DNA from 4 places in the Pseudomaricurvus sp. ABR4_320 genome. Region 3 is predicted to be linked to each of the others. Evidence: riboswitches for the same ligand, from Rfam matches in the RefSeq annotation. Region 3 holds a riboswitch; each other region holds the start of a gene.

Region 1 (7,808 bases), on a different contig from region 3:
AGAGCTGATCTCATCGACCGAATAAACCCAAAGGGACTTGATGATCTACTTCCCCTGAGTTCTGGTGTCGTCTATTCCGGCTCCGGTGACGGACGTGAAACCTCCTTCGCCATGCGAGGGTTTGATACCACGCCGATTTTGCGGGATGGTTTCCGTATTGAGATGTTTGGCGCGCCAGAATCAGAGGTCTGGAATTTCGAACGTGTAGAAGCCTTGAAAGGTCCTGACTCTATTATTTATGGAGAAGCCAATCCAGGGGGCATCATTAACTTGGTCACCAAGCGCCCCCAACAAGAAGATTCAACAGTCCTGGGGATGGAACTGGGCAGTAACCCGTCTTTCAGCCCGAGATTTGATATCAACCGAGCCTATGACAATGTCGCCGTACGCTTGGTGGGTCTTTATGAAGAAGACGACGGCTGGCGCGATTTCGACGACAGTAATGAAAAGTGGTCTTTTGCTCCTTCCATACGCTGGCAAATCACTGAAGATACGGTACTCACCTACATCGGCGAATATGTCAATGATGATGCTCAAGCAGACTTCGGTACCATAATCTCCTCAAATGGCAGCCTTACTTCAGCGCCTGACGAACAAGTCACCAGCGATCCCGGAGATCGAATCGAACGACATTTTTATATGTCTGGATTGGACCTTCAGCATGCTATCAACTCAGATTTTACCGTTGAATTGCGTGCTAGACAGTTTGAAACCGAGTACGAATACAGTGAACTCTGGTTACCAGTATCCTTTGATGAAACCACGCAGCTTCTGCGCCGAGCGCCAGCCGTTCAAAGCCAATCCACCGACGAAACTGCTCTACAATTCAACTTATTTGGTGATGTGTCCGTTGCCAATATCCGCAACCGTTTTACTTTTGGGATCGACTGGCGAGACACCGATCAACAAGGTGGAACCCTATATGACCCCAGCGGAGCTCAAGACAATTATTTGAATTGGCTAGATCCTGATTATTCCGTCAATCCACCAGCAAGGGAGGATATTCCAGCCTTTCCTGGCTGGGAAACGGTCGGTGAGCGAATCGGGATATTCTTTCAGGACAACATAGATTTAACCGACAGCCTACTGTTTAGCTTCGGTATTCGCTATGATGACAACGATATGACTGAGAGCGCATACTATTCCACAGTCTATCAGGGAGGAGTTCGTTACACGATTAACCCTTCATTGCAAATCTATGCCAGCTACTCCGAATCGTTTATTCCACAGTCCGCCTATGATGCTACCGGCAACCTACTCGAACCCGAAACCGGAGAAGGTTATGAAGTCGGTATCAAAGGCAAATTGTTAGATGAGAGCCTGACTTACACCGCCGCTTACTTTGATATCGATAAGACCAACGTCGCAATTACCGATCCCAATTTCCCATTGGCGTCCATAAATGCAGGAAAGCAAAACTCAAAGGGTGTGGAAGCAGACCTCTCTGGTCAGATTACCGATCAAATGAGCCTGATTTTCAGCGTAGCCTATATGGATACCGAAGACGAATACGGCGCCCCGCTGCCCAATGCGGCGGAAATGACATCCTCAGCATTTATAACCTATCAAATCACCGACGATTGGGATGCCAGTATTGGCTATGAACATGTCGGCAAGCGCGAGACTGCAGGTTATGAGATAGATACACACACAATTCTCAATGCTGCCGTCGGCTATGGAGCAGGCCCTTGGCGAGCACAATTAAACCTCACGAACTTGACCGACGAACGCTATCTGGATGCGCTATCCTACGGCAACATTGCCCGAGGCAACTATGCCGGAGCACCGTTTGCAGGCAAACTGACGGTGAGTTACAGCTACCAGTAACAACAGCTACTCAGTCTATTAAACTACCACCATGATGCTGTGGTCGCTATCGACTCTGGACAAGCCATGGCCGGATGGCTAACCTTGCCATTGCTGGTGGTGCAGTCGCATGTTTTTTACCTACGACTGCCTGAAAAGGGAATCCGGTGAAAATCCGGGACTGACGCGCAGCGGTAATGGGGAACAAAACCAACACGCCGAAAGGCAAGGCACTGCTATAGCAAGCGGGAAGCTGTTGGTTAAGGCCAGTAACTGTGTTTACAATGCCCCAGAGTCCGAAGACCTGCCAGTGTACATGGCTCTCGTCTTCGCGATTCAGGACGCCAGCACGACTCGACGAAGACGCTTGACTACTCGGTTAACATGTCTACGCGTCGCGCTTTGCTGCACCCATTTTTCGAAGACACGCCCTTTTAAGATATTCGACAGGAGTGTGTCACTATGCGTATTTTACCCTATATTCCCCTTGCTTTCTTGACCTCCTGGGTATATGCCCAAGACTCGGAGACTTTGGAAGAGCTTATCGTTACGGGACAATATCTGGAGGAGTCAACTCCTCTAACTCTACAAGAATACGGCAATCAGGTAACCGTGATTTCTGACGAAGTCATGCTCGAGCGCAATTTTGTCGATGTGACTGATGCTCTAAAGACAATGGTTCCGGGTCTGCATATTTCCCCTAAGAATGGGCCCTTTGATTACTTTTCCGCATCCCTGCAAGGGGCCAGAAGCCAGGATATCCTCTGGTTGGTCGATGGCGTGCGCATAACCAACCGACTTTATAATGGTACCAGCCCTCTGGACACGATTCCCGCACACATGGTTGAGCGTGTGGAAGTTCTCAAAGGTGGTCAAGGTATATTCTACGGTACCCAATCGGTCAGCGGTGTGGTCAATATTGTCACAAAAAACTTCACCAATGAAACCACAGGCGCTATAGGAGCAGGGGTAAACAGTAATGATGGCTACAATCTGAATGCCTACGCTAGCGGTGCTAAGGGAGACCATCAATTTGTTATTTTTGGCTCAAAAGACGATGCCGATGGATATACACCTTTCGATAAAGGCGCTTTTCAGCCGAGCGCGACCGATAGAGATCGTGGCTACGATGTACGCACCGCAGGAATAAAGTACAGTTGGAACATTTCTGATAGCACAAGACTATCCGCCCAATACCAACACACCGATGCAGACCTGGATTATGCTCGCCCGAACCTTAATCATAAAACCAAAAATGCCCGCGAGGAGACCATAGCCACGATCAAGCTGGATACGGAATTGACTGAACAAATTCAGCTCTACGTGAAAGGCTACCGCCACACCTGGGACACCGACTACACGCGTTTGTACAACGAGCTTGACGACAACGGCGCGCTAACTGGTGGCATCACTACCATCAATGACAACACCTACTGGGGCTATGAGGACTACGGCTTCAACGCCATGGCAGAATTTCGCCACGGTGAGCTGTTTGAGTATGTGCTTGGATTTGATCAACAGAACTATTCCGCAGAAGACGACGTATGGCGCATTGCCGATCAAGAGGAAACGGTCAATGCAGTATTTGGTCAAATTCGCACGAGCGACCAACTCTTTACTCACTCCTTGTTTGCTCTGGGTGTTCGTAACAACCGCCCTTCCGACAGTAAAAACTCAACAGTCTGGAATCTGACTGGCAAGCATACGCTCAGCAATGTTTGGTATGTACAGGGAAATGTTGGGACTTCATTTCGACTACCAGATGCGGAGGCATTGTTTTTAATTGAATATGATGACCTTAATAATGACGGCACCCCGGATAGCGATGGATTTACCATAGGCAACTCCGAACTAGAAGCCGAAGAAAGTAAAAATTTGAATCTTTCCGTCGGCGCCAATTTTGATAGATTTCAATTTGAATTAACTGGATTCAAGCGAGACGTTACCAACTACATCAGTTCATACGTCCCAATTATTATCAATGGTGTCACTGGCGAGACTTTTGAAAACAGCGAAGATGAAGTCAATATCAAAGGAGTTGAGTTACAGACGAACTGGCAACTGAACGATTTCCTGACCAATAGCCTCAGCTATACCTACACTCGTGCGCGCTTCAATGGTAGCGGTGATCAAATTAACGACATCCCTGAACACGAAGCGAAGTTTTTCACAGATTATAGGGATTCAGCTCTTCCCTGGGGTATCAACTTCAGCGCAACCTACGTCGGCGAAATTAATGACCGTGAAACCAGAGACAGCTATGTCGTCGCTGACCTAGCGGGATATTATTTTCTGGGAAGCGGTGAAAATCACAAAATCGTCTTACGACTGGAAAATATCGCAGACGTCAAATATGCAACGGATATAGGCTCAGCCAATAACGATGTCACCGGCGACAGCTATCTTTATCGTAGTTTAGGCATGAAAAGAACTCTTCATCTGAGTTATACCATGGAGTTTTAAATCAATTTTGAAATGTAAATTCACAAAAAAGAAGCCGCACTATTCACGGCCTGTTTTTGTAACTGACATAGGCGTTTGACCATAGTACTTGCGAAAAGCCGAACTAAAGCTTGATGGATGCTGATAGCCAACTCGGTAACCGACGCAGGAAGCCTGCTGCCCTTCTTCGAGAAGTTGCCAGGCTTTCTGCATACGAATTTCTGTCAGCAAGCGATGTGGGCTGGTGCCGAAATAACGGCGAAAGCCCTCTTTCAATGTAAACTCGTTGGTACCTACCGCCGCACACAAATAACCAACGGTTAGAGGTTGATCGTAGTTTTCAAGCAGAATCGTTCTTGCTTGCAAACACTTGTCCTGATCTGTAGACATCAATACCCTACCGGACTTGGCGTTTGGTAGCAGAGGCCTTACCTGCTCCATCAACAAACTTAACGCCGCCACCTGGGCTTCAAGAATGCCCCCTGCCCGATCATGGAGTCGCACTAAGTTATTGGCTAGGCGCTGAATGGCTGGGTTATACCTACCGTAAAAGATGTGTCGAGCCGATTTATCGTTGGTCGTGTTGGCCAGCAGCGGGTCCAATTGATACTTGTAAACGAGTGCTTCGTCGACGATCAAACGCAACTGTCGAGTCGTCTCTCCGCCGGTAAAGTGCCTTTCGCCACAGACACTGGCAAAGCTTGTCACCGTGGCAAAACCGGAACAGAAATTAAACTGCTGGCGATCCACGCCAAGCGTATTTGAGCAGCCTTCAAGCCCGACCGACAAGGTTAACACCCGATGATCACGCTCCTGGACACTGCGATGTTGCAAATCAATATTGGGACAATAGTCGGTGTAGACGAGAGTCAACCCAGTATCAATGTGTAGAAAATCGGTAAAACACGATCCGATATCCGGCACCAGCTGTGAGCGGCGCCAGGGTCCAGATCCCAGCGTTTGCGGCGGAGAGCTGTCCGCGTCCGTAAGCAGGTGTTTCATATGACATACCTCGCCAGCATACGTTTTATGGCAACACTCCGAAATGAATAAGCATTAATCCGGAACGCCTAAACATCAAATGATAACGATTATCGATTGATCGGTATAGTGATCGCCTCCGACGCCTTAAATTGTTTGCTGTCTCAGGACCCTTTATGAAGCATCGTTTTGTGCTATTCAGACGAGTAACGCTATTGCTATTACCCGCCATCACGACATCGTCACTGGCATCTGCCGCGGCCGTCATTCAAAAAAACGCTCAGTCACGACAGGAATTACCACAGGTAACCGTTACGGCTGAAAAGACTGAGCAAACACTGCAGTCCGTACCCGTTAGCGTGGTCGTGTTACAGGGCGAGGAACTCGAACACGAGGGAATCACCGGTGTAGCCAAACTGGAAGCCCGCATACCAGGACTGTCCTTTCAACCCTTTGGGCAAGCGGGACTTAATTCTCCGGTCATGCGTGGACTTACTGCGAATTTTAATACCTTCTCCACGTCCACGTTGCTGCAGGTGGATGGCGTACCCACGTTGACCGCACAGGGTTTTGAAGATGCTCTGTTGGATATCGATCGGATTGAGGTGTTGCGAGGGCCACAGTCCACTCTCTATGGCCGCAATGCGGAAGCCGGTGTGATTGCCATTCACACGTTGCCGATGGACAACAGCAGGCGCTCACTCTTTTCAGCACAAGCCGGGAACCGCAACAAACGCAGTTTGAGTTTTACGCACAGCCAACCGCTTGTTGACGATAAGCTTTACGCAAGTGTCGCGGGATCCTGGAGAAAACAGGACGGCTTTATCGATAACACGACGACGGGAAACACAGAGGACGATCGAGAATCAAACTATTGGAAAGCGGGTCTGCGCTGGACGCCGGGTACTGCGACTGACATCGTACTGCGCTATCAACAACAAGATTACGACGACGGCGCCACTCTTTGGGGATCTCCCAGTGCACCACGAGCGCAGGTTGCGTCTGGAACAGAAAGCTGGAATCGGTCGGAGGGCCAGTCTCTATCTCTCAATGTCTCTCACACACTGACTTCAGGAATTCGCCTGAAGTCAGTGACCGCCCTAAGTGACGTCAAAGACGAGATTCAACAGGATACAGACTTTACCTCCTTCGACAGCCTTTGGATTGCGCGTGATCATAGACTGCGCACGATTTCCCAGGAAATTCGATTTGCTGGCGAATGGAAAGAAGCCGAGTGGCAAATCGGACTCTACGGCGATGCCAGCGACAATGATCTCCATAACATCAGCAAAAGCCTGCTTACGATGGAGGATAACCGCGTCAACCAAGAGAGCCAAACACTGGCGTTATTCACTCACTGGCGCTTACCACTAACAACCGACTGGACGCTGTCGCTCGGGGCCCGTATCGAAAACAACAGCGTGGATATCAAACCCGAGGTCACCTCTGCTCAATCACAAGACTGGACTCATGTATCGCCAAAAGTTGCTCTGCAATATCAATTGATGCCGGACCATCAGGTCTATGCCAGCATCAGTCGCGGCATTCGCACAGGAGGTTTCAATGTCTTGTCCGCATCGAGCAATTTCGCTGGATATGATCCAGAAACAAACTGGTCTTTTGAAACCGGCGCAAAGGGCATGTTTTTCAATCATCGTGTGCGCTACTCATTGGCAGCCTACTGGATGGATATAGACGATATGCAGGTGATGCAAATGCCGAGTCCAGGGGTTATGTATATTACGAGCGCAGCAACAGCAACATCTAAAGGCATTGAGATGGACATCGATTTTCTCTTGCATTCCAACTGGCGACTACAGGCAGGCATTGCTCTAAATCGTACCACCTTCGATCAGCTTATCGATGGAAGTAGTGATTACTACGGCAACTCTAACCCATTTTCCCCAGAAGTAACCGGGCATCTTGGTTTGCGCTATGAATCCAGCAATCGCTGGTACGCTCAAGCCAATCTGGTGGGTACCAGCAACGTATACCTGGACGCCGCCAATCAGTATCAGCGCGATGGCTACACCTTATTAAATCTCAACGTGGGTTGGCGCAACAATACTTGGGATTTGTCTGTTTACGGCAGCAACCTTGCCGACACAACCTACGATGCTGTGGGCTATCAGAATGGGTATGTAACGGTTTACAGCCCACCGCGAGAACTCGGCGTACGCGTCGACTGGCACTTTTGAGGAATGACGATGAATTTTAAAACGCCCCATGCATTACAAGTATTTTGGGACCTTGCAGCAGCACCCGTGCAAACTCAAGCGCTACTACAGGCATTAGAAAACGGGCTTTTTTCACTGTTACAGCAGGAGTCATCATCTGCTGAGCAAATTGCAGCACGATTGCAACTTCATCCGCTGGCTACAGACGTCTGGCTGGAACTTCTCTGGAGTATGGGATTGCTGGTTCGCGAATCCCTCGAGGAATCTGCTGGCGTCGCAAGTTATCGAACATCTCCCAACGCATTAACCTTGTTTACCGACCTTACAACGGCAGATTGCTCTATGGCGTGGCGCTATCGGCAGCGTGTGCTGGCAAGCTTTGCGGATCATTGGCCGGATTAT
Region 2 (7,808 bases), on a different contig from region 3:
TCTTCGGAAAGGCCAACACTGCGCTTGGGAAGGAATTCGTAGGTGGAGTGTCGTCCCAGATGAACCACCGCATCGGCTTTGAAAATCGACTGAATATATTGATAGAAGGCCAGATACTGGTGCGGCGGCGGAAATGACAGGTTTGCGTGCAACAGCTCTTCGTTAATTTCCCAGCCACGAGGCGGTTGAGGACCGATAAACACGTTGCCGAACGTCAGCCCGGGAATCAGCAGTTTGTTATCCCAGACCATTACCCGCCCTGGAGGCGCGCCCCAGCCGCGAATACCTTCGATCTGCATCGCCAACAGCGCATCACTTAACGCCCGGGCGTGAGACCAATCTGCGGTCTCTCCCAATGCAACCTTGTGCAGCTCTTCTGTGTAACTGTGTTCCAACTGATCGAGAAGATCGAGCGCTCGCTCGCGTCCCTCATGGCGCAGGCCATCGACAGCGTGATGTAAATCCGCGATGGTATTTTCTGAAAAGTGTTGCAGATGTTCGACGCGGCTTTGGCGATCCTGCACCGACGTTACATCCGTCAATGAAGCCACCGCTGCCTCCAGCTTGACTTCGAGCGCACCGAGCGGCCCGTTTTCCATTTCCGCCTGAACGGCAGCGGGCAATTCGTCAAACCAAGCTTGATAGTCCGCGGCAGCAATACCGGTGCCTGACTCAGCCATATCTGCCAGTGCGGTCGAATCTTCCGGGAGATTTACGCCTTTTGCCTGCAAAAGTTCGAGCAACTCTGCAGACGTTTTCGGCAGCTCTCCTGTTTTATAGCCCGCTTTCTGCATCGCCTGTAAAATTTCCAGCAGGCTGTCGGGAACATTCAGATTATCGGCACCGATGTTGTGTCTACCGGGAGGATGATTGTAATAAACAATGGCGACCCGCTTGTCGGCATTGTCTTTCTTCTGCAGCGCTAGCCAGCGCTCGATACGCTTAACTTGACGTTGCACTTCTGCCGTTTGCGGCGTGCTGACATGCAATGCGGCTCCAGTTTCACGATCTATCTCATCTTCCGAACTGAGCGCCACCACTTGCGGTTGGCTGACGCCCTGCAATTCGGGCATGGCAACCCGGTAATGCACACTGTCTTTCGGCATGCCCTCCGTCGATAACTGATAGTCTGCCAGACTCCATTTATCCAAACGAATGCCCTTGATGATCGGAACGCCCAACTCTTCAAATTGCCCTTTCACCGCTTCGCGGCCGTCGCCACCACCGATGACAAAGTCCTGCAATGCAACCACCGCCGTCGGTCGCTCCTGCAATGTCGGCTCGCTCATAATTGACAGAATGCTGTCAATCGCTTTAACGCTCGGCGCCCCCCAGTCGGCCATGACGGAGACACAGGCACCGCTTAACTGTTGGCAGTAAGCTCGGTGCAGCGCCCATTCCCCACCGAGATCGCCGGTGTTGTGATCGACAATCCAGACAATCGACTCGGCGTCCTGTAACTCATTGAGCAAATCCGATTGAGAGAGCCAGGTTTCCTGACCATTGCTATGCAGCGCAAATCGCAATGGCGCCACGTCTTCCGGTGGTGCGACATTCTCTACGCCCGATAATACAGACAGCATGCGCTCGACATTGGCGACATTGCGGTTAAGCCAATAGGCGCGCAACCGCAGCCAATCGCGGTATTCCGGCCATTCAGCTACCACCGCAGCGAGTCTGTCTGGATTCCCGACATCGGAGGACTCACTGATGAGAGCTTCTGGCAAGCCATTCGGATACGACTTGCCTTGCGAATCCGTCGAGAGCCGATCCAATCGGTGATCGCTGTGCAAAACGACACGGTACTGTTTTTCGGGATAACGCATCTGCAGCAAACGCTCGATGGGCTCACCGAAGACGCCGAAAAACGCGACTGTGTCACTGGTATCCAGCAACTGCTGAAATTCACTCTGTGCCATCAGCTGCAACTGAGTCACACTGCGAATTTGAAACTGTATATCCGCTGAGCCATCTATGACGCGATGCGCACCGGCGACGATCGGAGCCAAAGACCGATCAGACACCACAACCAGCGTCTGGCGCGCGTCGGCAAAATGAGAAAAACATACGATAAAAGCGATGACTAGCCAGCGGCAGGCAGACGAAGGCCGAGCGCGACTGGCCCGGAGCAAATCAGGCAGCATGAGAGAAACTCTGTAAGTCTATGGGTCGTGCGCAGTTAACTGCACCTTAGAAAAAACCTGACACCCCGTCGGGTAATTTCATCAATGACAGGCCGGTCTCCGGGCTGACAGCGAGCTGTAAGAAATCCAAAATCGCTGACAACAGCAAGCGTTGGGGATAGTTACCGCATTTTTCTCTCGACCTTCCCATGCCATTTTTTGACACAGTGGTTGCGACCATCAGGGCGATAGCGCGTGAGAGACACTGATTTACCGTTGCGGGGGCAGCGCAGGAATCATCACATTAAGCGAAATCACCTGCTTCCCGTTTCATCTGCAAAACGTGAGGTCATGCAGACACCTGAAGCGCACGATAATACCCGCCAGATTGCCTGAGTCAAATACGCCAGCACTATTTGGCGCAAACAACCCATTTACAATGCTAATGATAATTCTTATCATTAGCATTGTCATACCCACAGACAGCCAAGCTCAGAGAGATGACCATACCAAATCAGCACCAGGCTACGTCGTTAAACGTACTAAGAACCATGGTTCGCAACGCCGAGGAACCGGACAACCCGCACCTGCTGGGAAAGTGGCTCTCAACGGAAAACGAGCGTGTTCGTAAAGCTGATCCTACCACCCGTCGGCAATCCCACATCCACCAATTTCAACTCATGCTGGATGTGGTTGCCGACGAATTATTGCCTTCCCAATGGCGCTGCCTTTGTCTGGACAACATACACAGGCCCTTATGTGCACTGCGACGCGCCACCGAAGGGGCTGACGCCGATTCACTGATACGAGAGCTTTTGCATGAACTTGCCGTGACCTGTAGCTATACCGGCCACAGCCTCAGGCAATAGAAACATCGACAGTGAGCGACTGATACGAACCTATTCCCCCAACAGACTCAGGCCGCAAGCGCCTTCTAGGAGTAAAACATGAGTGACATCCGCATCGAAAAAGACAGCATGGGCGAACTCGAAGTCCCGGCCGATGCTCTCTACGCTGCTCAGACACAACGCGCCATCAACAATTTTCCCATCAGCGGTGAGGCGATGCCCGCAGCCTTCCTGCGTGCACTGCTGCTGGCAAAACGTGCCGCCGCTACCGCGAATGCGCGCCTGGATATGATTCCCGGAGACATGGCGAGCGCCATCTGCAACGCCGTAGACACGCTTTTAGAGGGAGACTTTCGTCAGCATTTTCCCGTCGATGTGTACCAGACAGGCTCGGGCACCAGCACCAATATGAACGCCAACGAAGTGCTGGCAACGTTAGCGAGCCGCCAATACGACAGCCCTGTTGGCGCCAATGACCATGTCAACTGCGGCCAGAGCAGTAACGACATTATCCCATCGACAATTCACATCAGTGCCGCCCTGGAAATTCACGAACGATTGCTGCCAGCTCTGGAAACGCTGGAGAGTACGATTCGCACCAAGGCACACAGCGTGCAGGATCATATTAAGACCGGGCGTACCCATCTCATGGATGCCATGCCCGTGCGCATGAGTCAGAGCTTGAATGCGTGGGCTGATCAACTCGCGCAAAACGTCCGCACCCTACGACAGCAACTACCGGCACTGCAGTCACTCGCACAGGGTGGCACGGCAGTAGGCACAGGAATCAACGCCCACCCGGAGTTTGCCTATGAATTTTGTCGCGCACTCAGTGATGCCACCCACATTCAGTTCGTGCCAGCGGCAAACTTTTTTACCCATATTGGCTCCCAGGATATCGCAGTTTCTGTCTCCGGACAGCTGAAAACCACGGCGGTTTCCATCATGAAAATCGCCAACGATTTACGCTGGATGAACTCCGGGCCGCTGACGGGCCTTGGAGAAATCGAATTGCAGGCGCTGCAACCAGGCTCGTCCATCATGCCGGGGAAAGTGAATCCTGTTATTCCCGAAGCTGCGGCCATGGTCGCGGCACAAGTAATTGGTAACGACACCGCCATCACGGTTGCGGGCCAATCCGGCAATTTTGAGCTGAATGTCATGCTGCCACTGGTTGCCAAAAATCTGCTGAGCAGCATTGAACTGCTCACTAATATCTGCCCGCTGCTGGGCGAGAAAGCCATTGCCAGCTTTACCGTGAAAGAAGAAAAACTCCAGGAAGGACTGGCTCGCAATCCCATCCTGGTGACGGCGCTCAATCCCATTATTGGTTATTTGAAAGCGGCGGCAATTGCCAAGTCTGCCTATCAACAAGGACGCCCCATTATCGATGTCGCAGAGGAAGAAACCGACCTCAGCCGCGAAGAACTCGAACGCTTGCTGGATCCTAAAAAGCTGACGGAAGGCGGACTGCAAGGGTAATTCTCATTGGCTAACATTTGGGCCGACAACGCCCTTTAAGCAACACTACTGGTGGCCAATTGTCTTTCGGCTCTAGCCGACTGGCCACCAGATATTCTCTTCAGCGATAAACTAGCGTACCTATTCGACGTAGCGTTGATATGGCGCAAATAAATGCACATGATAATAATTTTTATTTGCGCATAACGGTTTGTTATCGGTATAGTAAGCCGTCTTAGGTCGGCGAAGCTTGGCGTAAAAATCATTATTAATGGTTAGCATGCCACTCGATATGCCGTATACGACCTTCTGACATTTTAACCCTGGCCAAGACGACACGCCTGTTAGAGCTTCGCCAGAGAAACCTATCCGCATGGACTGTGGTATCCGTTGTGCCTCTACTCGTCATCGATTGTATTGCGTCATTGCTTGCGCTCGTGAGCAGCGTTGTCTTTTATCTGGGCTGCCCCAATCAGCAGTGGCTACCGAAACGCCCTCTGCCATTTGCTCCCGCTGCGATAGTAAGCCTGATCATAGCCGCACTTAGTGGCTGGCTGTTTTCCTTTCACTTGTCGGCAATTTCCTCCGTGTTCGCCGTCATCACGTTGATAATGCTGTTACTTGGCCTGCTCCCCTTCGTCAGCCCACTGTCACAACCGGCCAACAACATCGCCAAAAAAAGTGGACTGGTAAAATCGGAGTCAGCAGGACGCTACCGTCCCCGCTGGTGGTTGCGCACCCTGGGCGCAGCACTGCTTACCTACCCGCTAGCGGTAGGACTCAGCGGACTGCTCGGGTGGTGGCTACCCGGCCCCATGACCGACGATGTGAAATCGCAATTTGTCATGTGGTTGATAACACCTCTTTGGCTGCTGCCAATCAGTCTTGCGTTTCTGACACCGAGAGTGATCTCTTTACTCACCAGCCTCGCAGCCCTAAATGGCGTGGTCTACGGGCTACTGTGGATGACCACCAGCGGAGCCTAAACCATGCGCATCGAGTACTACAAAACCTACAATCAAATCCATACCTGGACGGGCATTCTGTCGGGGCTTTTGCTGTACATTTGTTTTGTGACGGGCGCACTGACCATGCTCAAGGTCCCTCTCAATCAATGGGCGCTGCAGGAATCTGCCAGCCTGCCAGCCATCGCCGAGCAAGATTACGACCGCTTGATTCAAGAGGTATTGACCAACTACCCGGAATCTCACCACGAATTAACCGTCAACCTGCCAGGCTCCTGGCCACAAAGCGCGCCGGTAACCTGGATCGTTGAAGACCATGACACCCACGCCGCCACCGTGTGGCAGGCCAGTTTCGACGCCAGCGGTGATTTGATCGCCGAGCCAGCCTCGGTGTCAGCGATCGGGGAGTTTTTTGACCACCTTCACAGAACTGCAGGTATTCCAGGCGGCTCGGGTCACGACGCGATAGGCACCTACGTCATGGGCGTGGTCGCAGCACTTTATTTTATTGCCATGGTGTCTGGACTCATCATCTTTTTACCCACTTGGTTCAAAGATTTTTTGACCTTGCGACGCGGCAAGAATCGCAAACGATTCTGGCTGGACTTTCACAATATTCTCGGCATTTCAGCGCTACCGTTTCACATCGTCATCGCGATTACCACCGTCGCGTTTGCTTACCATGATATCTTTTATGACACGCTCGGCAATTGGGTCTATAAAGACACGCCGATGTTTGATCGCCCGGCTGCGACGGCGGAAGCCCGCCCCTTGAGCGACCTCGCCAGCATTGCTCAACTCGAACAGGGAATCCGAGACCGAGAGCCCGCGTTCGATCTCGCCCAGCTGCGTTACAGCAATCTCGATACACCGCGAGCCATGGTCATTTTTGGCGGCAATATGGACGGCCAATGGTCTCGTGCCGCCAACTACACCTACGCGGTTGGCGATCCCTACTCCGGCCAGCCCGGCTACACCGCCATGCTACCAAGCCAGCCCAGTGTGCTCGGCAAAATCGTCAATGGTTTTTTCGCCCTGCATTTTGGCGGCTTTGGTGGCGACACGGTACGCTGGATTTATGTTGGCCTGGGCATTACCGGTGCCCTCCTCTTTCTGACCGGCAACATACTCTGGCTCGAAACACGCCGCAAAAAGCAAAAGGCTGGCGGTGAACCCGTGACTCAAAAACGTTCCAGCCGAATTATGGCTCGCCTAACCACCGGAGTCGCGACCGGAACCTTGGCAGGCGTTGTACTGTCCCTGCTTGCGGTTAAGTGGCTGCCTCACGCGCAACTGGATATCAGTGTATGGCAGCAGTGGGCTTACTATTTCGGGTTTCTCGCCTGTATCGTCTGGGCATTTCTGCAACCACCACTCAAAGCCGCCAAACAACAACTGATCCTGGTCTGCATTGGATTGGTCAGCTTGGTGCTGTCGACCTTTTTGCGGGCAAACGATTACACACCAGAGTTGGTCAATGGCAGTTTTGCACTCATCAGTATTTTGGCCATGTTTGGGTTGATCGCCACCCTGAGACGACTGACCCGCAGCGGCCCAACACCTGCAGACAGCGTCTGGAGTTAACAACAATGTGCCTCTGTCGCACCCATTAAAACCGCTTTAGCCAATATTTTTTGATTTCAGCAACGGGAGTTTTTCGCATGAAATCTGTTCGTACACTTTCCGAGCGACGCCTCGCCGGGAAACGTTTTGCCATCAGCCTGCTGGCAGCAGCCATCACACCGATGGCTGCAAACGCTCAGGAACTGGCTCTAAATGACCGCAGCCAAGAAAATATTCTTGAAACGATTATTGTCGTCGGTGAAAAGGCGGACCGCTCACTCAAAGACAGCACCTCGTCTATCGCCGTCATCCCGGAAGAAGCCTTGGAAAACATGCAGTACGATTCGTTTACCAATGCCGTTTCAGACATTCCCAACGTCATTTCACTTTCCGGGGCTGTGCCAGATATTCGAGGGGTCACCGGGAATGGTTCCGCCGGTGGGTTTAACTCCATAAGCGGTGGCGCAAAAGCGCGCGTATCCATGTTAATTGATGGCGTCGCAGAACCCTTTGTTGCCGATCTCGGCGGAGATACCGGACTCTGGGACCTCGAACAAATCGAAGTCTACCGCGGTCCTCAATCCACCACCAATGGTCGTAACAGCATCGGTGGTGCCATCTATATGAAAACCAAGGATCCTACGGATACCTGGGAAGGTGCTGCACGAATAGGCTATCGCAACGAAGAAAGATACATCGATACGGCTTTTGCGGTTTCCGGCCCCCTCATTGACAACCTGCTGTCTTTTCGACTGAGTGCAGAAAACATCGATGGTCAGACCATTACCGACGACAATGGTTACGCAACCAATCCGCCAAACTATGATCCGAATAAACTCGATACAGAG
Region 3 (7,808 bases):
CGGTCCCAACGAAACACCTATCAATTTGCCGACGGTCATACGATGTTTTCCGTTGCCTGAGGGGACTTGTCTCGGCGAGAGGCCGAGACAATCCAGACGGGGTTGTCTGGCGAAAAGCGCGTCATGTTTAAAATTGGTTTGCTGTGGGAAATGTGTACCTGGCTTACTTGCGCCTCCAGTCCTACGTCTCGCAGGGTGTGCAACGCAGTGGATAGGTTTTCAATGGTGGCGAAATTTAAAACGAGCGATCCTTCAGGGTTGAGTCTGCTACTGGTATAGCGAATCAATTGATCTAGTTCACCGCCGGAACCGCCGATAAACACGGCATCGGGATTCGGCCACTGATCAATCTGCGCCGGAGCCTTGCCCTGTTCAACCTGATAATTGAAGACAGAAAGCTGACGTTTGTTGGCGCGGGCATTGATGACATCCTGCTCGTTTTTTTCAATGGCATAGACGAATCCCTTGGGACACAAACGTGCGGCTTCAAGACCGACGCTGCCAGAGCCGGCGCCAATATCCCAGACAATGCTGGTGATTTTTAGCTTAAGGCGGGCAAGCGTGATGGCTCTCACGTCTCGTTTCGTGATCAATCCACGTTCAGGAAATCGTTGCTGGTAATGAGTATCCTCATAGCCGAAGATCTGGGGCTGCGGCTTTGGCTGGCTGCGCCAAAGCAGAACAACGTTGGGACTGGCGAAGCGCCTGTGCGTCAGCTGTTTAATGGGAATATTGCTGATCAGTTGTTCTGTCTCACGTTCCAGGTGTTCCGCGATGGCCATTTGATACTCTTCATCCTGTTCCGTCGCAACCAGCAGGCGAGCAATGCGATCGGGAGAGTTATCCGGGCTGGTTAACACCGCAATGGGGCGATCATCGGAAAGAGCCTGGTGTAATTGATACAGGCCGTGCTCCGGACCGGATGACGCCTGCCAATCTCCGCAATCTTTCGTGTGAATGGAGCAGATAATGAGTTGTTGCCAGGGCAGGCATAAGCGTGCGCAAGCCAGCTGAATCGTTGACACATTGGGCAGGACTTCCAGTCTGTCGACACAGAGACGACTGGCAAGATAACCGGCAATGCCGTGGCACAGTGGATCGCCCGAGGCGAGCACCACGCAATGCAAACCGTCATTAAGGGCATCGCGAATCCAGTCAATGGCATCACTTAGTCGACCGGTGAAATCTTTTGTAATGCAGTCTTTGTTAAGGCTTTGTTGACACAATTGCAGAGCGTTGGTCGAGCCAATAACAAGCTGTGCTCCTTTCATTCGTTGCATTGCCTGTTGTGACAAAGACGCGATGCCGCTGTCCAAAATGCCAATAATGGTGCACCTTTGCATTAGTGGGCCCTCTGTTCGTTCGCGGGGACTGCCGTTGCTTTTGTGAGATGGGTAGAGTCAGCTTCGGCAATCTGCTCGCCGTTGAAATCGCACATCAGTACTCGCAGCCGAAAGGTGTCTGGGTAGTTCTTCAAAATTTGTGTGACAACTCGGTTGGCAAGTCCCCGGTGAAAGCTGTCAGATAGACCGAGTTCGGCCATGGTTTCACTGGCGAATCGAGCGGTGGGTGCTGCGCGAATGGCCTCGCAGGTGGCCGTCGCTGCGCCGATTTCTTCGGCAATGTCAGCCAGCAATCCGGTATTGACTTGGGCGCGTCCCGCATGGGTTATGGTTTCGCCTTGAGCCATTTTGGTGAGCTTGCCAACCATGCCGCCGATGACAACATCCTGAAGTTGGCATTCCACCGCGGTATCCAGGGCATAGCTGAGAAAATCCCCCATTTGGATAAAGCACGCCGGTGCCAGAGTCGGTAGCGCCTTCATGACGAAGCTTTCTGTGCGGCCACCAGTGGTCAGCACAATAGTGGTGTTGCCCTGCTTTGCGGCAACTTGGATGCCCTGTATCACGCTGGCTCTGAAGGCGCTGGTCGAGTAGGGCTTGACGATACCTGTTGTTCCTAGAATCGATATGCCACCTAAAATACCCAGGCGCGCATTTAAGGTTTGTTTGGCCATCTCTTCGCCGCCGGGAACAGAAATGGTAACGTCTAAGCCATCGTTAATGAGCAGTTCATGGGCGATGGTTCGCACATTCATTTGAATATTTGCCATAGGCACCGGATTGATCGCCGGACCACCGACCGTGAGGCCCAGGCCGGATAACGTGACTTGGCCGACACCGCGACCACCGAGAATTTGAATTTGCTCTGCCTTGCCAGGCTTGCGGATAACATCGGCGGTAATGCGAGCGCCGTGGGTACAGTCAGGATCGTCGCCAGCATCTTTACAGATAACCGCATGGGCGTGATTCCCTTGTAAGTGGCCGTCTTCAACGTGAAAGGTAACTTGTTGCAGATTCGGCAACTGACAGGTCACGGTTTCTGGAACTTTGCCTTCAAGCAATCCCAAGGCAGCAGCGGAAGCCGCGGCCGCCGCACAGGCACCGGTGGTATAGCCGGTGCGTAGGCGTTCTTTGGGGGGAATTTTCTTTTTCACCACAGGCTCATCACGTTGGAATCTGCGCTTGCTTACGCCGTTTGGGTTGCCAGTGAAAAGAGTGCATGAATCGCCGCAACAACCAGGGTGGAGCCACCTTTGCGGCCCGTGGTGGCTATCCAGGGAACGGCGTCGATACTCTCCAGTAGGGCTTTGGATTCCGCGGCAGAGACAAATCCGACGGGCATACCAATCACCAGCGCGGGCTTCAGTTGTTCTTCCCGAATCATGCGAATAGTTTCCAAAAGTGCAGTGGGTGCGTTGCCGATACCAACAATGCTGTTATCCAACAAGCCTTGATCTCGGGCTTTACGCATAGCCATAACCGCACGTGTGCTGTTATTCGTTTTTGCGTCGAGAATGACGTCATCATCACTGATAAATTGGTGGGTATGGCATCCAAAATGTGCGAGCCTGGGTTTGGACAAACCCACGCAAATCATTTCGACGTCAGCCACGATGGCGCAGCCGGATTGAATGGCGTTGAGTCCCGCCGTAATTGCCTGGGGGTGGAACGCGGTGCGCCCGTTGAACTCAAAGTCAGCGGTTGCGTGAATCATGCGGCGCACCACTTGCCACTCGCCATCGCTATAGGTGTGCTGACCGGCTTCGCGATCGACGATCGCGAAAGACTCATGCTCGATGGCTTGTCCCAGTTTTGTCAGTTGTTCCGTTGCTGATGAAGGGGGGCGAGACGTCATACGCGGATGGATTCCTGTAGTGGATGGCTGTGGTGGTGATGTTGATGGCCATGTTCTTCAGCCAGTTCACGATATTTGCACCCATCACAGGGCAGAGCATTACGGCTATCGCCATTGCGAGCGTGAGCAACGCGCTGATTGAGTAATTCAAATATTTCCGCTTCGAAGCCAAAGTACTTCATGGCGATAATTCGCTGATGGGGATATTGCTGTTTGAGATTTTCGACCTGGCGATCAATACGCTGTATCAATTTTCCAGTAAACAGATAGTAGGGCAGGACGACCACTTGCATGGCGCCCAGGCGTATTTGTTGCTGAACGACTTTTTCAAGGCGTGGCCAGGTAATACCGGTAAACGCAATATCCATAATTTCGTGTTTCGAAGACTCTTGTAACCAGCGAGCCATCTTGGCGACTTCGCCATTGGCCTGCCGATCGCTTGATCCCCGGCCCAAAAGAACAATCGAGGTGGTTTGAGGGTCGGGATGGTCGAGTTCTGCCATCGCCTGCTGAAGACGTCGCTTCAAAATCGAAAGAATGTGGTCATTGGCACCGAGGTGCGGCATCAGTGTGAAGTCAACATGGGGGAACTCCAAACGCGCCGCGGCCACTGCGGCGGGAATTTCCATTTTTACGTGACCCGCTGCATTGAGAATCAAAGGAATGACCACTACTTTACGGGCGCGCCTCGCGGCTTGTTGCAAGCCTTGGTGCAAGAGAACTTCGGCAAATTCGATGTAGCAAACATCAATGTGAAGATCGGGTCTCGCGTGTCGCCACTGAAGCGCAAATTTTTCGATTTCCTCGTTGCCTTGTCGCTCTCTGGATCCGTGTCCAATCAGAAGAATTACGTCATCCATTAGTTGGCTCCTCGATGCTGCTGGAAGGCGGCACCGTTGCTTTGCGAAAACGATGACTGAAGTCAGCGCTGTAGAGTTTCGATTTAATGAGAGTTGTTTTTGACCTGGCTTCAAGCGTCGGGCTGATAATAATCATCGCTTGGCTAACAATGTTTTCTTGTTGGCAGTCGTCTCTTAGCTTGCGCAAGTTCGTTCGCACTACTTTTTCCTCGTTCGGCCAGCTGGCTTTCTGCACAACCAGCACCGGGCTGTCATCGCTCCAACCGGCAGCTAACAATTCTGTGCGCACGGTTTTTAATAGCGTGATCGAAAGAAACAGGCAGAGGGTGCAATGGTGTTGCGCGAGAGACGAGAGCTGTTCTCCATCGGGCATTGGTGTACGACCGGCGACACGGGTAAAAATAACGGTTTGCGTAATTTCCGGAAGCGTTAGAGATTCCTGAGCAATTGCCGCCGCTGCCAGCGCTGATGAAATACCCGGTACCACTTGTGTGGAGATGCCTGCGGCGTCCAGTGGTTGAAGCATTTCCGTTAATGCACCGTACAAAGTTGGATCACCGGTTTGCAGTCGAATGACAGTCGTGTGGTTGTTCGCTTTGTCGATGAGCCACGCGGTGATTTCCTCCAGTGTCATACCCTTGGAGTCTTCGATCGCACAGTGTGATGGCGCCCATTGCAGTGCCGCCTGTGACACCAGGGATCCGGCATAAAGAATCGCGTCGGCTGATGCGATAAGGTCGCGACCGCGCACAGTGATTAAATCCGCAGCACCGGGACCAGCGCCGACAAACCAGACACAACCGGCCATCTTAATAACCCGGAGTGGCAGCTTGTTTATCTACGGCGTTTTTAGAAACGCAGGTTTTTGTGAGTATGGGGGCCACAACCGACCTTGCTGGCAGTGTACGCAATAGCCGAATAGTTCCCAGTGTAAGCAGTGGTTCAATCACGAGCATTGGCAGATAGCTTGACGCCCAAGCCAACCAGGCTGTTGAAGAGATCTGTGCGTCACTCAAGGATAGCCAGAAACCAACCATCATGACGATGCCGCTGTAGTAAATGCCATCAAAAGTGACAAGCTGTTGCCAGCCAAAGGACGTTTGAGCCTTGGATTTACGAAAGGTATCAACAGCGATCAATGGTATAATCAGGGTCAGTGAATTGACGCCTAAATGAATGAGATCGGTGGGCTCAAAGATCAATCCTTGTAGGAGTAATCCAACCGAGAAACCGAACAAGGTTGGCAGGAAACCCAGGCAGAGATAGATCGTCATGGCACCGATGAAATGGACCTCTGAGGGGCCAACAGCAAGATGGAAGCACTGCATAAACACGCTGAAAAAAAACGCCGCGACAGCCGTTTTAATCCAGAGTAATGGTTTAGTGAACAGCGGTTTAGCATAGCAGGCTAAAAGGCTCACCGTCGCCACATCGGCGCAGGCAACTTTAACCGCAGAGAGGGTAGCAGGTTCAATGTGCATCGCTCATTCCTTGCAAGCTTCGGCGGGGGAGCGATAGCGATCGAATACCACAAAGGGCAAGCGCAATGGCGCTGGTATCGACACGCCACCTGCCCTCCGCAGATTGTGTGGTGCAACTGCCAAATTACATGGTGCAGTTACTTACTATTAGGCCGGTATCCGGACTTGTGAGAGATTGACAGAGATACAGATCAATCCGAGCGACGCCTTCCCATGCGTTAGCACAGTGGCTGGTTGTCGAACGCGACTCACTTACCGTTGCGGGGGCAGTGCCGGAATGGCGAACAGTGTCTACTGTCGTTTCACCGGCTTCCCGTTTAACCGTTGGAGAGATAACTCCGCGGGCACCTGATTGAAGGAAATACTAAAGGAGCGAATTAATCTGTGCAACAAGAAGTGATGAAAAATATATGGCAGTCTGCTGTCGTCATGAAAAATAGTAAGAGTTCACTTACATAAATACGTGATGCTCATCGTGAAGTCTGAGCCGTTTGTGTTGTCATCAATCTGCCATCGGTCGGACTCGAAAATCGGGCTATAATGTTGATAAAAGTGCCATGAGAGAGTGGTTTATTATGCCGGGAACATTTATTAGTCACGCGGAAAATCATCGCTCTAACCGAGTCGGGTGGCTGCGTGCTGCCGTCTTGGGGGCGAACGATGGCTTGGTGTCGACGGCGAGCCTAATCGTCGGTGTCAGCGCCGCCAGTGTCACTCATTCCGACATTTTACTGGTCGGCGTGGCTGGTTTGGTGGCGGGTGCCATGTCGATGGCGGCCGGTGAGTATGTGTCTGTCAGTTCTCAGGCGGATGCTGAGAAAGCTGATTTAGAGATGGAGCAACGCTCCCTTGATGAGAGACCCGGATTTGAGCATCGAGAATTGGCGGCGATTTACCGGGAGCGGGGGGTAGATGCGGATCTTGCAAAAGAAGTCGCCAGGCAGCTGATGGACCACGACGCCTTGGGGGCTCATGCTCGAGATGAAATTGGTATTACTGATGTTGGCAGTGCGCAACCGATATTAGCGGCGGTGTCTTCCGCAGCGGCGTTTACGGTGGGTGCTCTGCTTCCCTTATTCGTTGCCTGGCTGTCGCCTTTGAGCTCGGTACTTTTTTGGGTGCCGGTGGCGTCGCTTTTATTTTTGGCGTTATTAGGTGGAATCGCTGCCAGTGTTGGCGGTGCCCCTGTCATGAAAGGCGCTCTGCGAGTTTTCTTTTGGGGGGCAATGGCGATGGCGCTAACCGCGTTGGTCGGCAAACTGTTTGGCGTGGCGGTATAGCCTGCATTAATACGAATCGGCTTACGACTTAACGTATTGATCTACCAACGTTTGTATCTTCAGTTTGATGATGTCTGCCAACATCAACATCTTACGTTCGTGTTCTTGGCGGGCGATATCATAAATTTGTTTTTTTAAGGATTCGTCGCTGTCCTTGGGGATGGTAATAGACCATTCCGTAAAAAAAGTATCGTAGCTGTCGATGGTTTTGATGAGTTCAAATTTGAGCTTTTCTCGATCCTTTTCAGGAATACTTGCCAAAGACCGTTCAATAATGGCCTCTAAATTCGATGGTTTTTGTTTTTTGGGAACAGGAAATTGAATAATTTCAGACATAATTTTCTCTGTGCAGGGGTTCCCTTGGCTATTTGACTCAAACTAATCCTGTTAACATTTTCCTGGTTTATCATCATTCATGCCAAATCATGCAAAAGCGGCGCGGAGGGCTTCTGTGGTCAGTAGCGAATATCCTGACATTCGCGATACGCCCGCTGCGGGTTTCTGTGTTATCGATGTTCGCGTTTGGGGGCGTCTAACGGACGGTGATATCGAGCTGCGACGCCATTGTTGTTAATCCAACATTTTGTACAGAAATTTCGTCATGCTGACGAATTTAAGACATGTTTTGCCGGCTGGATTCTGCTCCTGAGGGCGATTTAGGGAAAACACTCGGCTGGTGTATTTCTTGCGACAGCGGCTACACGTATTCATCAACGTAGAGCGCGATTGCGATGGAAGAAGACGATTGGATTATCTGGAATGGGGCTCATGGCGTATTTGACCGTGTCACTTTGGGAGAGCTGGAAGACGGTCAGGCATGGTTAGAAGAACCTTATGATATGGTCGGGCCTTTCGATCTTGACGAGCTATTAACATCCGGTCGAATTCACTTTGCCGCCTGCATCGTTATGACGCAAGCGCGCTGGCAATTGGATCAACAGCAGTTACGAAGAAATTCGATGCGTCAGCGACGAGCCGCTGACGAGCGC
Region 4 (7,808 bases), on a different contig from region 3:
TCTGACCCAAACGACGAAGATGCCTATGATTATTGGGATCATATCGATTACATCATCGATGCCGCGGCTGAGCGGGGAATGGTCGTCGCGTTGATTCCCGGTTGGTCTGATTATTATCAGCAGAAGCTGATCAATGACACCAACGTTGAAGACTATGGTCGGTTTCTTGGAGAGAGGTTTCGCCAGCACGACAATGTTGTCTGGGTTTTAGGGGGAGACACCCATCCTGTTCAGTCCGGTGGGCTCGCCTTACATAATCACTTAGCCGAGGCGATAAAAGACGCTGACGAGCACCGCCATTTGATGAGTTTTCATCCTCGAGGAGGTTTCAGTTCCTCACGCTGGTTTCGCGATGCGGATTGGATTGACTTTCACATGATTCAGTCGGGCCACGATCAGTATGACGTGCCGAATTATCAAAAGATTGCCAAGGATTATTCTCTGCCAAATTATAAACCGACGCTGGATGGGGAAAATCGCTACGAAGATCACGCGGTAAAACACGATCCTGCCAACGGTTGGTTTACCGATTTTGATAATCGCCAAGCGGCTTACTGGGGCTTATTGGCGGGAGGTTTTGGCCACACCTATGGTTCCCGAGGTGTCTGGCAGATGTGGCAGCCAGGGCGCGAGAAATACAAATTGCTGAATTATCCCTGGTATGAGGGAATGGACCTTCCCGGCGCCTGGGATATGCAGCACGTGCGCTCATTATTGATGTCTCGGCCAATGGCGGAACGGGTGCCAAATCAGCAGCTGTTGGTGAACAATTATGATGGCGCAGCGCATTTACAGGCCGCTCACGGAAAGGACTACCTGTTGGTATACAGTCCCGCGGGTGAAGAAATAGTGTTAACCCTAAAGCCCTGGTTGGGTGAAGGCGTTTCTTCTGAGCAGGTGGTGGCCTGGTGGTTTAATCCCCGCGATGGTCACAGTGAGCTCATTGGACACTTTGAAGCGGAAGGCTCGTTAAGGTTTCATCCCCCAGGAAAAGCTCAGAGAGGCAACGACTGGGTGTTGGTGGTGGATCGGGAAGGCGCCGGTTTTCCAGCGCCGGGTTCTCGCTTGTAAACACCTTGAGAAATAACCGCGAAAGTTACAGGTCAAATTCTTTGCGCAGCGCCTCCATGCGGCGATGGTTTTCTTCGCCGGACAGCGGGGCCTCCGGCTTTTGCGCCAGCTGCGTGGCTTGGGGCATGGGCAGATCTTCACCCTTTAGAATTCGTTCGCAAATGGCGAGATATTGATCGCGAAATGCCGGATAGGAGACCTGCTCTGAGCTCTGAGCAAGAAAATACCAATCGCAGGCTTTACCCGCGTAATAGACGGCCGGATGACTCCAGTGATAATCCATTTTAGGACTGGGCGCATTACAGGCTTCCAAATAAGCGCTGTGGACATCGGGTAATCCATGCAGCTCTGGTGTGCCACGACAATACTTGATCATCCGGTTGAGTACCGGCAGATATTCGGATTCTTCAATCGCTTTGCGCGCTGCTCTCAATATGACCTCTGGCGTAAATTCGCGCAGTGTTTCCAGCCACAGGCGCTTGGCCTGATTCAGTGATTCCAGGTTTGGGTAGGCGCTGAAATATTGATTGTGGTAATTGACCCGAAATAATTCGAAGACCTGATTGAGCGTATCGATCAGCTCGTCGCTGGCAGGGGCACGCTGTTGGCGTTGGCCATCAGCCGGCCCAGCTGCGGTCGCTGAGTTGTTCGGCGATCGAGCGATCTTTGGTTCGATCTGATTGAGGATGTCGTTGCTGTCCTTCATGGGTGGATCCCGCGGTCATGGGCAGCGCATGGCGTCTCGCCCAATGATATTTAACGTGTTGCAGAAATTTTGTGTTCCAGGAGCTGTAGACCTGGTTGCTGTCACGCCAGAAAAGCACAAATTCTGGCACTAGGCTGACGGCGTATTGGCTGTCGATGTTTGCCAGGGCTAAGATGTCCATGACATCGCCATTGGGCTGCCAATTCTCCGGAATACGCCGGGGCTCGGTATCATGTTCCAAAGCGGAGGCAAATCGGGCCCACTGGCGCCGTACGTGCTGAATAAATTTGGTATTCCAGGTGCGCGATTTCTCCCCTCGTTCAGACCAGTAGAGCACAAACTCCGGGATCGCGTCTTCGACAAATTGAGCGTTGATGCCCGCATGTTTGGTCAGCACTTCCATAGCATCCCAACTTGGGCGCCAGTCGTTGGCAATGCTGGCTTCCTGATCTTTGCGAACCTGAAAGCGTTCGCGTTGGCGCCACTGGTAGATGACGTGCTGCAAAAACTTGGCGCCCCAAGAGCGATGATGTTCGCCACTCTCGCGCCAGTAGGTCACAAACTCCGGGATCTGTGAACGAATGAAATCGTCAGAGATATTGTGCTGCCGAATACGGGCGATGACCTCGCTATCGGGACGCCACTGGGGGCTGATGGCGGTAGCGCCTACCGTCGTGCCATCCATGGATGGTTCTGACGTTGCGACAGCCGGTTCCGGTGTAGCTTCCCGCACCGGTTCACTGGACCCTGTCTGACTGACATTAAACGCAAAAATAAACTGATTTGATTCTGCAAAGGGCGCCGAGCGCAGCAGAATTAACCCTTGGGCGCGCAGAGATTGGCTGATCCGGCTGATGTCGTGGCGATCCCAAAAGGGTAGGCGTTGTTCGACAGCATCGGGTGGTAGCTGAAACCATTGATAGCCACCGCTGACGTCGGGCGCGAGGGCGCAGGTAAGTTCATCCATGGCTGCGACCAGTGTTGCCTCTTCAAGGCCGATGGTTGCTGCCAGGGATGGAATGATGAGCAGGGGGCGTTCAGGTAAAAGAGATGCAGTCATGACTGTGAGTTTAACAGAATTTTGGGCGTCGTCGGAGGAAATGTCTCCCTTCAAAATGAGCGCAAATTGATCAGCTTTTAGGGGCGAGCTCTGGTTGCACTGCCATGACGTAGCCATAAGCCAATGGCTGCCAAAGGACTTTGCAGATTCCAAGTCGCTGAACGACAATAGTTTGTCATAAGCGAATGGGAAGGCCTTCCCGAAATAAACAGACTGCTGTCGTATGAGAGTTATAACCTATGGCAAAAAGTAAAACCGCGTTCGTTTGCAGCGATTGTGGGGCAGATTACAGTAAATGGCAGGGGCAGTGTGCGGAATGCGGCGCTTGGAACACTCTCCAGGAGGTTCGCCTTGGGAGTACACCCAGAGCAGCGGCCAGTGGCGGAAGCGGCCGTTTTAGTGGTTACGCAGGTCAGAAAGAGAATCGCGTACAAACCCTGGCAGAAATCAGTCTGGAGGATCTGCCAAGGTTCAGTGCGGGATCCGGCGAGTTTGATCGGGTTCTCGGCGGCGGTCTGGTGCCGGGATCCGTGGTATTAATCGGTGGGCATCCGGGTGCGGGAAAATCGACCCTTCTGCTGCAAACCATGTGTCACATCGCCAGCAGTCGTCCCACACTTTACTGTACCGGGGAAGAGTCACTGCAGCAGGTGGCGATGCGGGCCAGGAGACTTTCGTTACCGTTAGGAGACTTGAAGCTGGTGTCTGAAACCAGTGTCGAAACCCTGATCGGTGTCGCCGAACAAATGAAGCCCGAGGTATTAGTGGTGGATTCGATTCAGGTGATGTATCTCGCTGATATTCAGTCGGCGCCAGGGTCGGTATCCCAAGTGAGAGAAAGTGCGGCGTTTTTGACCCGCTTTGCCAAGCAGACGGGGACGGTGGTGTTGCTGGTCGGTCATGTCACCAAAGACGGCTCACTGGCTGGCCCGAAAGTACTGGAGCACATGATCGATTGCTCCATGTTGTTGGAAGGAGATCACGACTCGCGGTTTCGAACTCTGCGCGGCAGTAAGAACCGCTTTGGTGCCGTCAATGAATTGGGTGTTTTTGCGATGACCGAAGGCGGGTTGCGAGAGGTCAGCAATCCGTCGGCAATCTTTTTGCAGCGTTCAGAGCTGGTCGCCGCCGGTTCTGTGGTGATGGTGGTGTGGGAGGGCACACGGCCTCTGTTGGTGGAAATTCAGGCGCTGGTGGACGACAGTCATGGCGGCAGTCCGCGCCGAGTGGCGGTGGGGCTTGATCAGAACCGTTTAAATATGTTGCTGGCGGTACTGCATCGTCATGGCGGTTTGTTTGTCGGCGACCAGGATGTCTTTATCAATGTTGTCGGTGGCGTTCGAGTCATGGAAACCAGCGCCGATTTGGCGCTTTTGCTTGCGGTGGTATCCAGCTTTCGTGATCGTCCCCTAGACCCTCAATTGGTCGCCTTTGGCGAGGTGGGTTTGTCTGGAGAGATTCGCCCGGTACCCAGCGGCCAAGAGCGCTTGCGTGAAGCTGCCAAACACGGTTTCAAAACGGCCATCGTTCCCGCGTCCAACAAACCCAGAGAGGCGCTACCCGGCCTGACTGTAATTGCGGTTAAAACGCTGCAAGAGGCACTGGATGCGATTTCGTCTGACTAGCGTGAGCTGGCGCTTGGAATTGTCTAAGGTGTTGAATCAGAAATCGTCCAGCAAAGTACGCAATCGGTGCTGGTCGTCGATGTCTATGGCGCGACAGGTAATGCCGATCATTTGTCCCTCGCGGTGGGACACCTGGCCCTTGAGGAGGAGTGGTGGGCCTTCTGCGAGCAGCAGTTCAAGTTCGATGGGCTCGTCCCGGCGTAGGGAGCTGGGTGAGGACATTTCCACAAGCCCACCGTGAAAGGATAAATCGACGACACGGCAGCGCCAGCGCATGCCGCGTCTGAGAAGGTTAGCGCGCAGAGTGAGTGGGCACCGGGGAAAGCAGCGTCGATCTTGGCGACCACGAAATGAGTTGGGCAAAATCCGTCCTTTAATGCAATCGGTGTTTGACGGCCATCTCCTGATATTCCTCCAGGATCTGATCACTGTTGCCCAGATTCAATTCCAGTAAACGGCGTAAATGGCGGCCGCTGTCTAAATCCAGACAGTCGTATTCCATGGCCCAGGCACTGCCGTCCCAGCGTCTGAGCGTGGCGGCCACCTTGATATCCAAACCGGAAGAAAGGTGCAGGGTCGCGAGCACTCTGTCGCCAGGATGCAAGCCTCCCTTTTCGAGTTGACCAATGCGCAGGCTGGCCAGGGAGATGTCCTGCAGCTCGCCAGCCCAGCGCTGGCCGCCACGGCGTATCTCTGAGGCGCAGTGGAATTCGATGCGGCTGAACAAACGGCGATCTTGATGGCGGTTCTGGAACTGATGCATGGGAAATCTCTCCTATCTCAGTAACGTCAGCGGGGTAGAGCAGTGGTCTTTTCAGTGTAGAAAACCATCTCGCAGTCTGCTGCATTTCTTGACTGTTTGATGCGCTGGCGCTAGTCTCCCGGCTTTCGACAGGTGCCAATCCTCATTTGGATGGGTTAAACGGGAAGACTGGTGCGCCAGTGCGGTATCAACCGCCTGCAACTCCAGCGCTGCCCCCGCAACGGTAATTTTCTGTGCGCCATACCGGCGGTTGTAAGAAGAGAGCCCGACACCGGCCAGTTGGAAATACGCCTCGTGCTCCAGGCATGCCAAAAGCTGAGGTGCTCAACGATGAAGCGGAGGGCTTTATCTGTGGAAAATAGGCAGTGAATACGCCTGTTTCATCTCTCTGGTGACTCCACGTTTTACCCTCCCTCAATCCCCCTTTAGCTGGAAGACGGATCTTTCCGTTTATTCCAAAGTCGATTGAGGACTACCATGATAAACCGAATTTCCCTGCCGGCCGTGTGTTGGGCATTGGGTGTTTTGACTCCTGTGTCGGCGTTTGCCGAAACACCCTATTCTGAAGAAGTAATGACATCGGCACATCGATTGCCCATTCCCGCTTATCGACTGGGTGCCTCGGTCAGCGACTTGTCTGAGCAGCAAATCGAAGCCCGTGGCCAATTGAACGTGGCAGATCTCATGCGATCCATGCCGGGGATTGCTGTCAGCAACAACGGTGGGGCAGGTAAATCAACGTCATTGCGGATTCGTGGTGAAGAAGACTACCGTACCGTTGTCTATCTCGACGGTGTAAAAATGTCGGATCCCAGTGCGACGCAGGTATCACCTCGCCTGCAGCATATGCTCACCTGTGGTTTGGAGCGCATCGAAGTGTTGCGCGGCCCCCAGGGTATGATGTACGGCGCCGATGCCGGTGGCGTTGTCAATCTCTACAGTAAATCGCCCGAAGCGGGTTTTGCCAGTGACCTGAGCGCCGAAACCGGACGCTATGGCACCACGGAATTTTGCGGTAATGCGCGGGGTATCAGTGGGCCTGTCAGCTATTCGCTATCGGCGGCAGATTTTTCCACCGATGGTTATAACACCCGCAGTGATGATGTCATTGTCGCGGATGATGATGGCTACGAAAACACAACGTTTCATGGTGATGTTTCGGTACAGCTGGCCGAGGGCATGAGTCTGCGGGCAGTGGGTCGCCATGTGGAAGGGGAAAACGAATACGACAGCGGTGCGACGTCGACGGATCGGGAAGACGAGTTCGATCAGAACTTTGGCCGTTTGGCGTTTAATATGGATCGCGGCCAGTTCACCAACAGGCTGGGTGTTGCCCGTAATCGTGTCGTTAGGCACTACTACCAGGATGGCGAACTCAGCTCATCGACGCCCAAGTATCTGTCGTTATTGGATCAGGCCAATTATCTCGGTAGCTATCGTCTGGACAGTGGCGACTACTTGATTTATGGGGCAGATTACGAACAGCAGCGCGATGAACTCAACGAGACTGAACAGGATCAGGTCGGTGCTTATGTTGAATGGCAGGGGCATCTGGGGGAGAATTTTTATTACAGCACCGGAGTGCGTCACGATGACAATGATGTCTTCGGTGAGCACACCAGTGTGCGCTTGACCGCTGCCCATATTACGGACCTAAAAAACGGCGATCGCCTTAAGCTTAAATCCAGCTACGGCACCGGCTTCAGAGCGCCTAGCCTCTACGAGCAGTGGTACAACACGCGCTCGGGATATGCCTTTGGAGAGGCGGCAGAAACCGAGTTGGCAGAAGAAAAAAGCCAGGGTGTTGATGCCGGCATCGTATACATCATGAACGATCGGCATCAGTTTGAAGTCGTCTTGTTTTGGCAGGAAATTGAGGATGAAATCTCTTTTGATGTTGAAGGTTTCAGTGGTTACCTGCAATACGAGGGAACGAGCCAATCTCGCGGTGTTGAGTTAAACATGGAAACTGCCCTCACCGACAACCTTCAGGTGTACGCTAACGCCACCTTTAATGAAACTGAGACTTCCGAAGGGGAGCAGCGGCCACGACGCCCAAGGGAATACTTTAATGTTGGCGCTGAATGGTTTGTTTGGGATCGGCAATTGCGCATTAACGGCAATCTGCGTGGATCTTACGACAGCATCGATAATTCTGGCGTTGCCCTGGATGATTATGAAACCATGGATGCCACGGTTACCTGGTTTTATTCTCCGGCGATTGAGTTTTACGCTCGCGCTGAAAATCTATTCGATGCAAATTATGTTGAGATCACCAATTACAATACTTCCGGTGCCGCGTTTTATGCCGGCGCCCGTTTCAGCTTTTAACGCCAGAATCCATTCAATGGATTGCGTCTGAGTGAGGAGAATTACTGCACCCAGTTTGGTGACAGGGCTTATGGTTCTGTTGCCCATTGCCATCGTTGCGGGCCTGGTTTTAGGCCCTCAAATCATCACCCCGTTTGGTGGCGATGAAAGTGGCTCTTGGGTGAGTGATCGTATGATTCTGGAGCAGCTGCGCCTGCCTCGCGTTCTGTTATCAGCGCTTGTCGGTGCCAGCCTGGCCATGGCTGGCGTCAT

Evidence for each region. Region 3 has a riboswitch for cobalamin ahead of ACXAFR_RS05110 (energy-coupling factor ABC transporter permease). Riboswitches for the same ligand answer to the same signal wherever they lie in the genome.
Region 1: another riboswitch for cobalamin. It lies ahead of ACXAFR_RS01550 (TonB-dependent receptor plug domain-containing protein); the one in region 3 lies ahead of ACXAFR_RS05110 (energy-coupling factor ABC transporter permease).
Region 2: another riboswitch for cobalamin. It lies ahead of ACXAFR_RS11910 (cobaltochelatase subunit CobN); the one in region 3 lies ahead of ACXAFR_RS05110 (energy-coupling factor ABC transporter permease).
Region 4: another riboswitch for cobalamin. It lies ahead of ACXAFR_RS12670 (TonB-dependent receptor domain-containing protein); the one in region 3 lies ahead of ACXAFR_RS05110 (energy-coupling factor ABC transporter permease).

What each region holds. Positions count from the first base shown of each region.
Region 1 is NZ_JBSWVF010000001.1:367,314-375,121, forward strand. It holds gene ACXAFR_RS01545 (TonB-dependent siderophore receptor) at 1-1,827, shown strand, start outside; cobalamin riboswitch at 1,905-2,132, shown strand; gene ACXAFR_RS01550 (TonB-dependent receptor plug domain-containing protein) at 2,269-4,269, shown strand; gene ACXAFR_RS01555 (helix-turn-helix domain-containing protein) at 4,309-5,250, opposite strand; gene ACXAFR_RS01560 (TonB-dependent receptor) at 5,406-7,427, shown strand; gene ACXAFR_RS01565 (methyltransferase) at 7,437-7,808, shown strand, end outside.
Region 2 is NZ_JBSWVF010000005.1:94,712-102,519, forward strand. It holds gene ACXAFR_RS11910 (cobaltochelatase subunit CobN) at 1-2,144, opposite strand, end outside; cobalamin riboswitch at 2,218-2,503, opposite strand; gene ACXAFR_RS11915 (hypothetical protein) at 2,624-2,992, shown strand; gene ACXAFR_RS11920 (class II fumarate hydratase) at 3,071-4,453, shown strand; gene ACXAFR_RS11925 (hypothetical protein) at 4,825-5,418, shown strand; gene ACXAFR_RS11930 (PepSY-associated TM helix domain-containing protein) at 5,422-6,981, shown strand; gene ACXAFR_RS11935 (TonB-dependent receptor) at 7,059-7,808, shown strand, end outside.
Region 3 is NZ_JBSWVF010000002.1:428,061-435,868, forward strand. It holds gene cobI (precorrin-2 C(20)-methyltransferase) at 1-39, opposite strand, end outside; gene cbiE (precorrin-6y C5,15-methyltransferase (decarboxylating) subunit CbiE) at 36-1,343, opposite strand; gene ACXAFR_RS05090 (cobalt-precorrin-5B (C(1))-methyltransferase) at 1,343-2,497, opposite strand; gene ACXAFR_RS05095 (precorrin-8X methylmutase) at 2,530-3,198, opposite strand; gene ACXAFR_RS05100 (sirohydrochlorin chelatase) at 3,195-4,058, opposite strand; gene cobM (precorrin-4 C(11)-methyltransferase) at 4,051-4,866, opposite strand; gene ACXAFR_RS05110 (energy-coupling factor ABC transporter permease) at 4,868-5,539, opposite strand; cobalamin riboswitch at 5,673-5,906, opposite strand; gene ACXAFR_RS05115 (VIT1/CCC1 transporter family protein) at 6,097-6,819, shown strand; gene ACXAFR_RS05120 (hypothetical protein) at 6,841-7,155, opposite strand; gene ACXAFR_RS05125 (hypothetical protein) at 7,271-7,393, shown strand; gene ACXAFR_RS05130 (DnaJ domain-containing protein) at 7,551-7,808, shown strand, end outside.
Region 4 is NZ_JBSWVF010000005.1:265,387-273,194, reverse strand. It holds gene ACXAFR_RS12700 (glycoside hydrolase family 140 protein) at 1-1,071, shown strand, start outside; gene ACXAFR_RS12695 (replication protein P) at 1,097-1,777, opposite strand; gene ACXAFR_RS12690 (DnaT-like ssDNA-binding domain-containing protein) at 1,689-2,837, opposite strand; gene radA (DNA repair protein RadA) at 3,077-4,462, shown strand; gene ACXAFR_RS12680 (PilZ domain-containing protein) at 4,499-4,825, opposite strand; gene ACXAFR_RS12675 (PilZ domain-containing protein) at 4,836-5,225, opposite strand; cobalamin riboswitch at 5,339-5,519, shown strand; gene ACXAFR_RS12670 (TonB-dependent receptor domain-containing protein) at 5,703-7,556, shown strand; gene ACXAFR_RS12665 (FecCD family ABC transporter permease) at 7,588-7,808, shown strand, end outside.